Regions from separate parts of the Vibrio taketomensis genome, predicted to be linked through region 1. Evidence: riboswitches for the same ligand, from Rfam matches in the RefSeq annotation. Region 1 holds a riboswitch; each other region holds the start of a gene.
The links. Region 1 has a riboswitch for thiamine pyrophosphate ahead of thiD (bifunctional hydroxymethylpyrimidine kinase/phosphomethylpyrimidine kinase). Riboswitches for the same ligand answer to the same signal wherever they lie in the genome.

Region 1 (3,520 bases):
TTTAGCGTTAATGACTCAGCTCTGCGATCGCATCGCCATTATGCGCCATGGAGAAATAGTTGAAGTCAACACATCACGAGAAATTCGCCAGAATCCTAAACACGCCTACACACAAAAGCTATGGGCATCCTTTCCCAATATTCACCAGGGTAAACACCAAACAGAAGGAGCGCTGGTATGATGGAACCTATCATTCAAGTCAATAACATCGTTAAAGAGTTCACCATTGGCGGGGGCTTTTCTTCGGTCGAGCGCTTCAAAGCACTGCAGGGCGTCAGCTTTAACCTTTATGCAGGGCGAACCCTAGCTCTCGTTGGAGAGTCAGGCTGTGGTAAAAGTACCTGTGCACGATTGATCACGAAAGTCTATCCAGCAACCAGTGGTGAAATCCTATTTAATGGGCAAAATATTGATGATATTCATGGCCGCAAAGCGGTTCTCGATTATCGCAGTAAAGTACAAATGGTGTTTCAAGACCCATTTGGCTCGCTGAACCCAACCCATACCATCGAACACCACCTCACTCGCCCACTCAAAATTCACAAACAGATCAAAAGTGACAAAGACATTCCTGAGCGCTTACAACAACTTCTTGAACAAGTAGAGCTCGCACCCGATACACTAAAAAAATATCCACATGAACTGAGTGGCGGTCAACGTCAACGCGTGAACTTAGCGCGAGCACTAGCGGTGGGTGCGCAAGTGATTCTGGCTGATGAACCAACCTCAATGCTGGATGTGTCCATCCGTTTAGGCGTACTCAATCTCATGCAGCGAATGAAGCAAGAGCTGGGCATTGGATTTTTATACATTACCCATGATCTTGCGACTGCCCATTACATCGCAGAGGAAACGGCAGTGATGTACAAAGGGCAAATAGTAGAATGGGGAGACACCCAAGCGATCCTTAGCAATCCACAACACCCGTATACCAAGTTATTGATTTCTGCAGTGCCGGATCCTGATCTTCCATTTGGTCATTTAGTCAAAACTGAGCCAGACTATTCAATAGCAGCGGATCAAATTCGTGCCACCAGCGCAGTAATGCAAGAGGGTATAGAACAAGTTGGTCCTAATCACTTTGTTAAACAATGGGATAATGCAGCATGATCCAATTAGAATCCTGGGTAGACGCGATAAGCGACTGGTATCAACACCGAAAGCATGATCAAGATAAATCACTGCAATCATTGATCCACTCTGCTCCGGATTCTGTTTGGGGGCCGAGCGTAAGTGAATTACAAAGCAAAGCCATCGCCTGTTGGTTAGATGGCTGCTTACGAATCTTTCAAGGTCTACGTTATTCAGACCCCACCACGGCCTATCAGTACCTGCAGTTCGCCAGCAGCAAGCTGCAAGCTTGCGTTAGCCAACCGACGGCAGATCTCGAACTCAAAGATTGGGCAATGAAACGCTTACAACACCTGACCGTGCTGGCGTTAGAGTTTTGCAATCAGCAACCACAACTCAAATGGCAACAAGAGTCAGACTGTGTGATCGAATCTCACGTGCAGTTTATGGCCGCACAAGGTTGGAATGAAACTCGAAAGCATGATCAAGGGGCTCGCACTCTTCATTGATCCGGATCGCACTTTATCATCAATTAGCCTTGATCATCTTTCCGTAAACGGCTTCATGCTTCCGATATTTTAAAGGGCTTCCAGCCCTTTTTGTTTTGGTGTCTTTTGCTATCACGCAGAATACATAGCAATCCATAATTCAATTGTGATCGCTCTGGGCATACTGATGTCAGACAAACGCGTAGACTAACAATATCGCGAGCTGTTATGATCAGCTCAACATAGTCGGGGGGCCAAAGCGCAAAAGCGCAGCGGCTGAGATCGAATTTCGAGACCCGTTGAACCTGATTCAGTTAGCACTGGCGTAGGGAACTATCATCACTTTGCTCTTGGTCTCATTTGTCGAGCCCTATTGAAAGCTCAGCCTTAGCTGCACTTATCAAATTAGCCAAAGTTGGTTCCTTTACGTGCAGTTAAAGGAGCGACCATGGCGACATTAGCCAACACCACCCATTCTTTCTCTCATACACCGATTGTACTGACCATTGCAGGTTCGGATAGCGGCGGCGGCGCAGGTATTCAAGCCGATATTAAGGCCATCTCAGCCACTGGTAGCTTTGCCTGTTCTGTCATCACAGCCATCACCTCACAAAATACCTTAGGTGTCTCTGCTATTTTTCCGATACCACTTGAGCATGTTGAAAGCCAATTAGATGCCGTGTTTAGCGATCTCAATATTGTCGCAGTCAAAGTGGGTATGTTAGCCGACGCGAACATCATCAAAGTGGTTGCCAACAAGATAAAACAATACCAACCGAAACATTTGGTCATTGACCCTGTCATGGTCGCCACCAGCGGCGATTTATTGCTTGAACAATCAGCAATTAGCACTCTAAAAACAGAGCTAATTCCACTGGCAGACATCATCACCCCTAACTTACCGGAAGGTGCCGCTTTAACTGGGCTTGCAGTGCCACACAATCAAGATCAAATGACAGCAATGATCGAAGATCTTCGTGCCCTAGGAGCGAAAGCGGTGCTATTAAAAGGTGGACACCTGGAACAAGATGAAAATAGTAACGATCTTTTGATCCAGACTGAATCAGTCCATTTGATCAGCGCCAAACGCTGCGCGACCAAAAACACCCACGGTACGGGCTGTACGCTATCTTCCGCCCTCGCCTCTTACCTTGCGCAAGGCAATGAGATGCAAACCGCAGTAGAATTGGCAAAGCAATATATCTCACAAGCAATAGCTCATGCGGATGAATTGCAGATTGGTCACGGCCACGGCCCGGTACATCACTTCTTCGCTGGCCCAGATTTTGGTAAACGTGACAACGGAACCCAAACTGATGTTTGAGGCTCCTTTAGGCATCACACTCAAGCATTTTGCCCTGCAATATCAAGATAACGCCCAACCAACACTATCGGGGATTGATATGACTATCCCCGCAGGGCAATGGACGGTGTTACTCGGCCGTAGTGGTAGTGGAAAAACCACCCTACTACGCTACCTAGCCGGCCTACCGAGTGACAACGTCACAACAAGAGGTGTGTTACTCACATCTGACGAGCGGCCAGTGAGTCACCACGTCGCCTATATGGCACAACAAGACCTGTTGCTACCTTGGCTTAGCGTGCTTGATAACGTCTGTTTAAGTATGCGCTTTGCCACTAACCAACAGAGTAAACCTCACCCACAAGAGCAAGCTTTGAAGCTTTTAGAGCAGGTAGGGCTAGCTGACTATGCTGACGCTAAACCGGCTCAGCTCTCAGGAGGAATGCGCCAACGGGTAGCATTGGCTCGAACCCTGATGCAAAACAAGCCTATCGTATTAATGGATGAGCCATTCTCAGCACTGGATGCCGTGACGAGGCACAAACTGCAAGGTTTAGCTGCCAAGCTATTAGCTGGAAAAACCGTGGTACTGATTACCCATGATCCACAAGAGGCGGTGCGCCTTGCCGAACAACTTTATGTACTGCGCGGCACACCG
Region 2 (3,520 bases), on a different replicon from region 1:
AGCGTAACCCATGGATTCCAAATCCGCGTGTTGGGAGTTCGAATCTCTCCACCCCTGCCATCTTCTAAAGCCTCAGCAGTAATGCTGGGGCTTTTTTACATCTGTTGCTTTTGCAAAGTAAGTGTTGGGAGCCTGTGCGCAAGCCCGGTCGAATCTCTGAAGTGCCAGCCCAGTTCACCCCTGCCATATTTAAGCTCTAGACTAGACGTCCCCGAAGAAATGCTGGAGCCTTTTTCGTTTCTGGCAGAAACGAAATTAGAACGTTCGATATCTAAGGTGTCTCTCTTTGGGGAATAAGTTTTAACCTTTTCTGTTATTCTATATTTCAACTAATCCTTTTGGTTCTAAATTCTACCGTCTATTCTCTTTTGCTCTTCTTTGGTAGCCATTACGCAGCGTGTATCTAAAAACTACGGTTAAAGTGACATCCGTAACTTTTAAAATCTCAAACAAATTACTAAGGTAATATCAGTTTAGAACTCTCGAATTTCTCTGAGTTATGACTACAATATAGCCAAATTGTCGAGGGGGATTTATGGGACAACTTTCCATTTTGGGTTACATAGCTTTGGGAGGCGCATTTGGTGCTTGTTCTCGCTATTTAGTCTCTGAACTGTGCGTTATGCTTTTGGGCCGAGGTTTTCCCTACGGTACTTTAACGGTGAATGTCGTTGGCTCTTTTATTATGGGTCTACTAATCGCCGCGTTTGAAAGTGAGATTATGTCGATTGAGCCTTGGCGCCAGATCATTGGTTTAGGCTTTCTTGGAGCCTTAACCACATTTTCTACATTCTCTATGGATAACGTGTTATTGATGCAACAAGGCGCGTTCTTAAAGATGGGTCTGAACGTTATTTTAAATGTGGTGTTAAGTATTTCAGCCGCATGGTTGGGTTTCCAATTACTGATGAAAGCCAATATTTAGGTCGGAAATTGGATGTGGCCCGCTTTGTTTAGCGCCAAATTTTGCTTATAATTTCTTCACTTGTCGGAGTGCCTTTTGGCTGAGACCGTTAATTCGGGATCCGTTGAACCTGATCAGACTAATATCTGCGAAGGGAACAGGAGAAGATTCACTACCAGAAATAACTCTATTTCTGTCTGTTAGTCTACATATCGATGTCGTATTAGGTTATTACAACCTTTATTCGAACTCTTCTGTCATATCGTTCCGTCAAGCATTTTTATCCCAAACGTTTTTAATAAATGAGCAAGGAAAAATGCTATGTCGAGTCGCAAGCAAGCGAGATTGGAAGCACAACAGTTTATACAAAGCCTTTCAGTCCAACCTTACCCTAATTCTCAAAAAATCTATGTTGAGGGCTACCGCCCTGATGTTCGCGTTCCAATGCGAGAAATTTTATTGGCGGATAGTTTGGTAGGAGACTCCAAAGAAGCCCCTGTATTCGAGCCTAATGAACCGATACGCGTGTATGACACCTCAGGACCATATACAGACCCTAACTATCAAATTAACCTTTACAGTGGCTTACCGAAGCTAAGAGAAGGATGGATTGAAGAGCGCGGTGATACCGAAGTTCTTCAATCCGTAAGTTCTACCTACACCAAACAACGTCTATCCGACGAAACATTAGATGAACTTCGGTACGGCAATTTACCACGCATAAGACGTGCTACTGAAGGTAGATGCGTTACTCAAATGCACTACGCTCGTAAGGGAGTGATTACTCCTGAAATGGAATATATCGCATTGCGAGAGAATATGGGGCGCGCCCAATATCGCGATGAAGTGCTAAATCAGCAGCATTCAGGCCAAAGTTTTGGTGCCAATCTACCCCAAGACATCACACCAGAATTCGTGCGCAAAGAAGTCGCGGAAGGACGGGCAATTATCCCTTCAAATATTAACCATCCTGAATCAGAGCCGATGATCATTGGACGTAACTTTTTAGTGAAAGTGAACGCAAATATCGGTAATTCATCGGTTTCATCTTCGATTGAAGAAGAAGTAGAAAAGCTAGTTTGGGCAACTCGGTGGGGAGGTGATACCGTCATGGATCTGTCTACTGGGCGGAATATTCATGAAACGCGAGAATGGATTTTACGTAATAGCCCAGTACCAATTGGCACCGTCCCTATGTATCAGGCGTTAGAAAAGGTAAACGGCATCGCGGAAAACCTTAGTTGGGAAGTGATGAGGGACACCTTGATTGAGCAGGCAGAGCAAGGGGTGGATTACTTTACTATTCATGCCGGATTGCTACTTCGCTATGTTCCAATGACAGCAAAACGAGTGACAGGGATCGTATCCAGAGGTGGCTCCATTATTGCCAAATGGTGTTTAGCCCATCATCAAGAAAGTTTTCTTTATACTCATTTTCGTGAAATCTGTGAAATTTGCGCCAAGTATGATGTCGCGCTGTCCCTTGGGGACGGACTGCGCCCTGGTTCTGTGGCTGATGCCAATGATGAAGCTCAGTTTGCTGAGTTGAGAACGCTGGGTGAGCTCACGAAAGTTGCTTGGGAATATGACGTACAGGTGATTATTGAAGGCCCTGGTCACGTACCAATGCACATGATCAAAGAAAATATGGAAGAGCAGCTTGAGCACTGCCATGAAGCTCCTTTCTATACTCTCGGTCCATTGACGACCGATATTGCGCCGGGTTATGACCACATCACCTCAGGCATCGGTGCAGCAATGATTGGATGGTATGGTTGTGCGATGCTGTGTTATGTCACGCCCAAAGAGCATTTAGGATTGCCTAATAAAGAAGATGTAAAAACCGGTCTGATTACCTATAAGTTAGCAGCACATGCTGCTGATTTGGCAAAAGGGCATCCCGGAGCACAGGTGCGTGATAACGCATTGTCTAAAGCGCGGTTTGAGTTCCGTTGGGAAGATCAATTTAACCTTTCACTCGACCCTGAAACTGCAAGAGCTTTTCATGATGAAACCTTACCTCAAGAATCAGGCAAAGTGGCTCATTTCTGTTCGATGTGTGGACCAAAGTTCTGTTCGATGAAAATTTCCCAAGAGGTTCGTGAATACGCGAAAGACACGAATCAGGTGGTAGCGGATCAAGCGATTTCAATTCAATTGCTTGATAATCCACTTGAAGGTATGCGCCAAAAGTCAGAAGAATTTCGTGCAGCGGGTTCTGAACTCTACCATCCAGCAATCTCATCAGAGGCGGAATAATGATGGTGGAAATACGTATCCCTAAAGAGCAGTCGGAGTTAATAGCGCAAGTTCAACTTGCGTTATCTGCAGCAAATAACCAAAACTTTGATACCCAATACGTCGCTGTTGTCGAAAGTTATAGTAATGATTGCCAGGTTGTGACGAATACTTTTTGCCATAGGATTGGTAGCGATCTGTGGCAAATCGACTCGAATGAATGCGATTTCTATGTTCAGTATCAGCATCCCTGTAATTCTCTTTTTGTTGCAGAGCATCATATCCTAATTGACGTTCGTGATAATAATCAGACGTTAGATATTTGGGTACATCCACTCAGTGGAGAAGTAAGAGCCTTACGCTCAAACACAAACGTGA
Region 3 (3,520 bases), on a different replicon from region 1:
CCTGCTTGCAGGTCAAAATCAAACTTAATCGCTTGATAGATGGCTAGTTCAATCGTGGTTGATTTGGGCCCGCCGCCCAAAGCCATAACCGTAGCAAAGCTGGTAAAGCACAACATAAAAACCAAACCAGACACATGCGGTAATTGCTGGCGCAACCGCGGCCATTCCACCCATTTAAATTTTTGCCATTGGCTCATCCCTAAATGAGCACACAATTTATGTTGCTCTTGTGGAATCGACTCAAGAGTTTGTAATAACAAACGCGCGGCGTACGGCAGATTAAAGAAAGCATGGGCCAGCAAAATGCCATTGAGACCATAAATAGAAAATGGCAATTCCTCACCCAAATAGGCATAAATGTCGGCGAAAATTCCTGAATTACCGTAAATAGCCAACAAGCCAAACACGCCAACTAACACTGGAAGCACTAAGGTTGAACTAAACAGCCTTAGCAGTATGCGTTTACCTTTGAAGTTGCGTTTAGCAAGTGCGTGCGCCACAGGTAACGCAAAGCCAACGCTTATGAGCGTTGAGAGAAAGGATTGATAAAAACTGAATTCAGTCACATGGCGATAATAAGGATCTTGCCACACTGACAATAGATTGAGCGATGGCGCCGCAACCAACAGTGCTGCCAACGCAGAAAAGACAAAGGCCGCGATAACGATCGCGACCACAAGCCCAATTTTAGGGGTACGATTCAAGCCAACACCTTAGCGAGTTAAGGCGCTTTGCCATTCACGAATCCAAGCGCGACGATTTTCTGCCACTTGATCAGAAGTAAAGCTTAATGCTTTTGCTGGCACGGTCAGTGACTCATAGCCTTGTGGTAATTTGATATCGGTCACCGGGTACATCCAGTTGCCCGTTGGCATCGCTGCTTGAAATTCTTCGCTGAGGATAAACTGCATAAACTGATCAGCTAACTCAGGGTGAGCCGAGCCTTTCACTTTGGCTGCTACTTCCACTTGGGTGTAATGGCCTTCACTAAAATTGGCAGCAGCAAAACGCTGATCGTTTTCAGCAATAATGTGGTAGGTCGGAGAGGTGGTATAAGACAGCACCATGTCTGCTTCACCCTCTAGAAACATCGAATAAGCTTCCGACCAGCCTTTCGTTACCGTGACAGTTTTAGTTGCGATCTTTTGCCATGCCTGCGACACATCATCGCCATACACCGACTTCATCCACAGCATAAAACCTTGCCCTGGGGTAGAAGTGCGCGGATCTTGATAAATGATTTTAAGATCGTCACGCTGCTCCACCAGCTCTTTTAAGCTCTTCGGTGGGTTTGTGAGCTTTTCTTTGTTGTAGACAAAGGCAAAGTAACTAAAGTCATAAGGCACGAAGGTTTTATCTTGCCAGCCACCCGGAATCGTCACGTGTGAGGTATCGACCGAATGCTCCGCTAAATAACCGGTTTTTTTTGCCTCTGCCATTAGGTTGTTATCTAAGCCTAAAACGATATCCGCTTTGCTGTTACCGTTTTCTAGACGTAAACGGTTAAGAATCGATACCCCATCATCTAAAGCAACAAAGTTGACTTCACAACCGCCACATTGCGCTTCAAACGCTTTTTTTACCGCAGGTGCTGGTCCCCAATCAGCCGCAAAAGAATCATAGGTGTAAATAGTTAGTGTGTTATCTGCAGCAAAAGCAGAAAAAGATGCGCAAGCCACTGCAAGGGCTGCAAAAGAGGTTTTCACTGTTCGCTCTCCAATTTTGAGCGGCACAGGGTTGAGGTCGAGGTGGAGTTATCCGTAATTATTCATTTCCCTGACTCAATTCCTACGCCAGCATTATCTGGTTCAGGTCACGGGTTCAGACGTTGGTCAATCTCAGCCATGCAATATACAGCTCCCCGATGAGTTACCGACGAATTCTAACCATTGTATTAACGAATAGCTACGTTGATCATTTGCAAAAGACCCCAGCGAAATCTCACTAGGGTCTTGAAACGGTTTGATGTACAGACGCCAAATGATTAACAGCGCTGATCATAACCCCAGCGCGGCACTAGGCCTTGTTCGACACCAAGGTGATCGAGAATGCGCGCCACCATAAAATCAATCAAATCTTCGATGGTTTTCGGTTGATGATAAAAGCCGGGTGCGGCAGGCATGATGGTCACGCCCATCTGCGATAACTTGTGCATGTTTTCCAGATGCAAAGTGGAGAAAGGCGTTTCACGCACCACCAGCAGGAGCTGCCCGCGTTCTTTCATCACCACATCGGCCGCACGCTCAATTAAGTTGTCAGACATGCCATGAGCGATTGCTGCGACACTGCCTGCTGAACATGGACATACCACCATCTGCTTTGGTGCCGCCGAACCTGACGCAACTGGTGAAAACCAATCGTCTTTACCACACACCACCAGCTTATCAGGATCGCAGTTTAGATGTTTGACCAATGCTTGCTTGGCCGCAGCAGGGCCGCTTGGCAGTTTTAGGCCATGCTCGGTCGCTAGCACCACTCGAGCGGCAGAAGAGATCAGCAGATACACTTGATAATCGGCGGCAAGCAGACATTCAAGCAGGCGCAACCCATAAGGCGCACCGGATGCGCCCGTGAAGGCTAAAGTGATCGCTTTCGCTTGTGGTTTACTCATTCACGTTGTTCCAATTTCTTTATTCAGCTAATTACTCAGCTCTCTGTTCTGCTAACTGAGCCAATAGCTTGCCATGAATACCTTCAAAGCCGCCGTTGCTCATCACTAAAATATGATCACCCGGTTTAGCCGCAGCAACGATTTGCGCCACCAATTGATCAATGTCGTCGCTGCTAGAAGCTGGTTGACTGCATTGCTCTGCCACATCTTGTACTGACCACTCGATACCCGGCGGTTGGTATAAAAAGACTTGATCAGCATGATGTAAAGACGCGGCTAAGGTTTCTTTATGCACGCCACGCTTCATCGTCGCTGAGCGAGGTTCTAACACCGCAATGATTTTCGCATCGCCGACTTTATTACGCAGACCACCCATAGTCAGTTCAATCGCGGTTGGGTGGTGTGCAAAATCATCAAAGACAGTAATGCCATTCACCTCACCTTTTAACTCAAGGCGACGTTTGGTATTGATAAATTTACCTAAAGCTTCACAGGCTAAATCAGGCGTGACGCCAACATGACGCGCTGCTGCGATCGTCATAAGTGCATTATCTACGTTGTGATCGCCAACTAAATCCCACTTCACAGTGCCAACATATTGTTCTTGGAATAGCACCTTGAACTCGGAACCGTCTTTGGCAATTTTTTCGGCACGCCAATCGGCTTGTTCACCAGTAAACTCAGTTTCACTCCAACAACCACGCTGTAAAACATCCGCTAATGCAGGATCATTGACCGGCGCAAGAATGCGCCCATTACCCGGAACGGTACGCACTAAATGGTGAAATTGACGCTTGATCGCCTCAAGATCATCAAAAATGTCGGCATGATCAAACTCTAAGTTATTCATCACTAATGTGCGTGGGTGGTAGTGAACAAACTTCGAACGTTTATCAAAAAAAGCACTGT

Region 2: another riboswitch for thiamine pyrophosphate. It lies ahead of thiC (phosphomethylpyrimidine synthase ThiC); the one in region 1 lies ahead of thiD (bifunctional hydroxymethylpyrimidine kinase/phosphomethylpyrimidine kinase).
Region 3: another riboswitch for thiamine pyrophosphate. It lies ahead of thiB (thiamine ABC transporter substrate binding subunit); the one in region 1 lies ahead of thiD (bifunctional hydroxymethylpyrimidine kinase/phosphomethylpyrimidine kinase).

What each region holds. Positions count from the first base shown of each region.
Region 1 covers NZ_AP019650.1:7,617-11,136, reverse strand. Annotated here, with positions in the region: gene Vt282_RS13845 (ABC transporter ATP-binding protein) at 1-181, shown strand, start outside; gene Vt282_RS13840 (ATP-binding cassette domain-containing protein) at 178-1,110, shown strand; gene Vt282_RS13835 (transcriptional regulator) at 1,107-1,580, shown strand; TPP riboswitch at 1,797-1,908, shown strand; gene thiD (bifunctional hydroxymethylpyrimidine kinase/phosphomethylpyrimidine kinase) at 2,008-2,883, shown strand; gene Vt282_RS13825 (ABC transporter ATP-binding protein) at 2,876-3,520, shown strand, end outside.
Region 2 covers NZ_AP019649.1:2,921,929-2,925,448, reverse strand. Annotated here, with positions in the region: tRNA gene Vt282_RS13600 (tRNA-Trp) at 1-60, shown strand, start outside; gene crcB (fluoride efflux transporter CrcB) at 536-925, shown strand; TPP riboswitch at 980-1,078, shown strand; gene thiC (phosphomethylpyrimidine synthase ThiC) at 1,226-3,163, shown strand; gene Vt282_RS13585 (thiamine phosphate synthase) at 3,163-3,520, shown strand, end outside.
Region 3 covers NZ_AP019649.1:2,628,460-2,631,979, forward strand. Annotated here, with positions in the region: gene thiP (thiamine/thiamine pyrophosphate ABC transporter permease ThiP) at 1-704, opposite strand, end outside; gene thiB (thiamine ABC transporter substrate binding subunit) at 714-1,706, opposite strand; TPP riboswitch at 1,769-1,874, opposite strand; gene Vt282_RS12165 (flavin prenyltransferase UbiX) at 1,985-2,611, opposite strand; gene mpl (UDP-N-acetylmuramate:L-alanyl-gamma-D-glutamyl-meso-diaminopimelate ligase) at 2,643-3,520, opposite strand, start outside.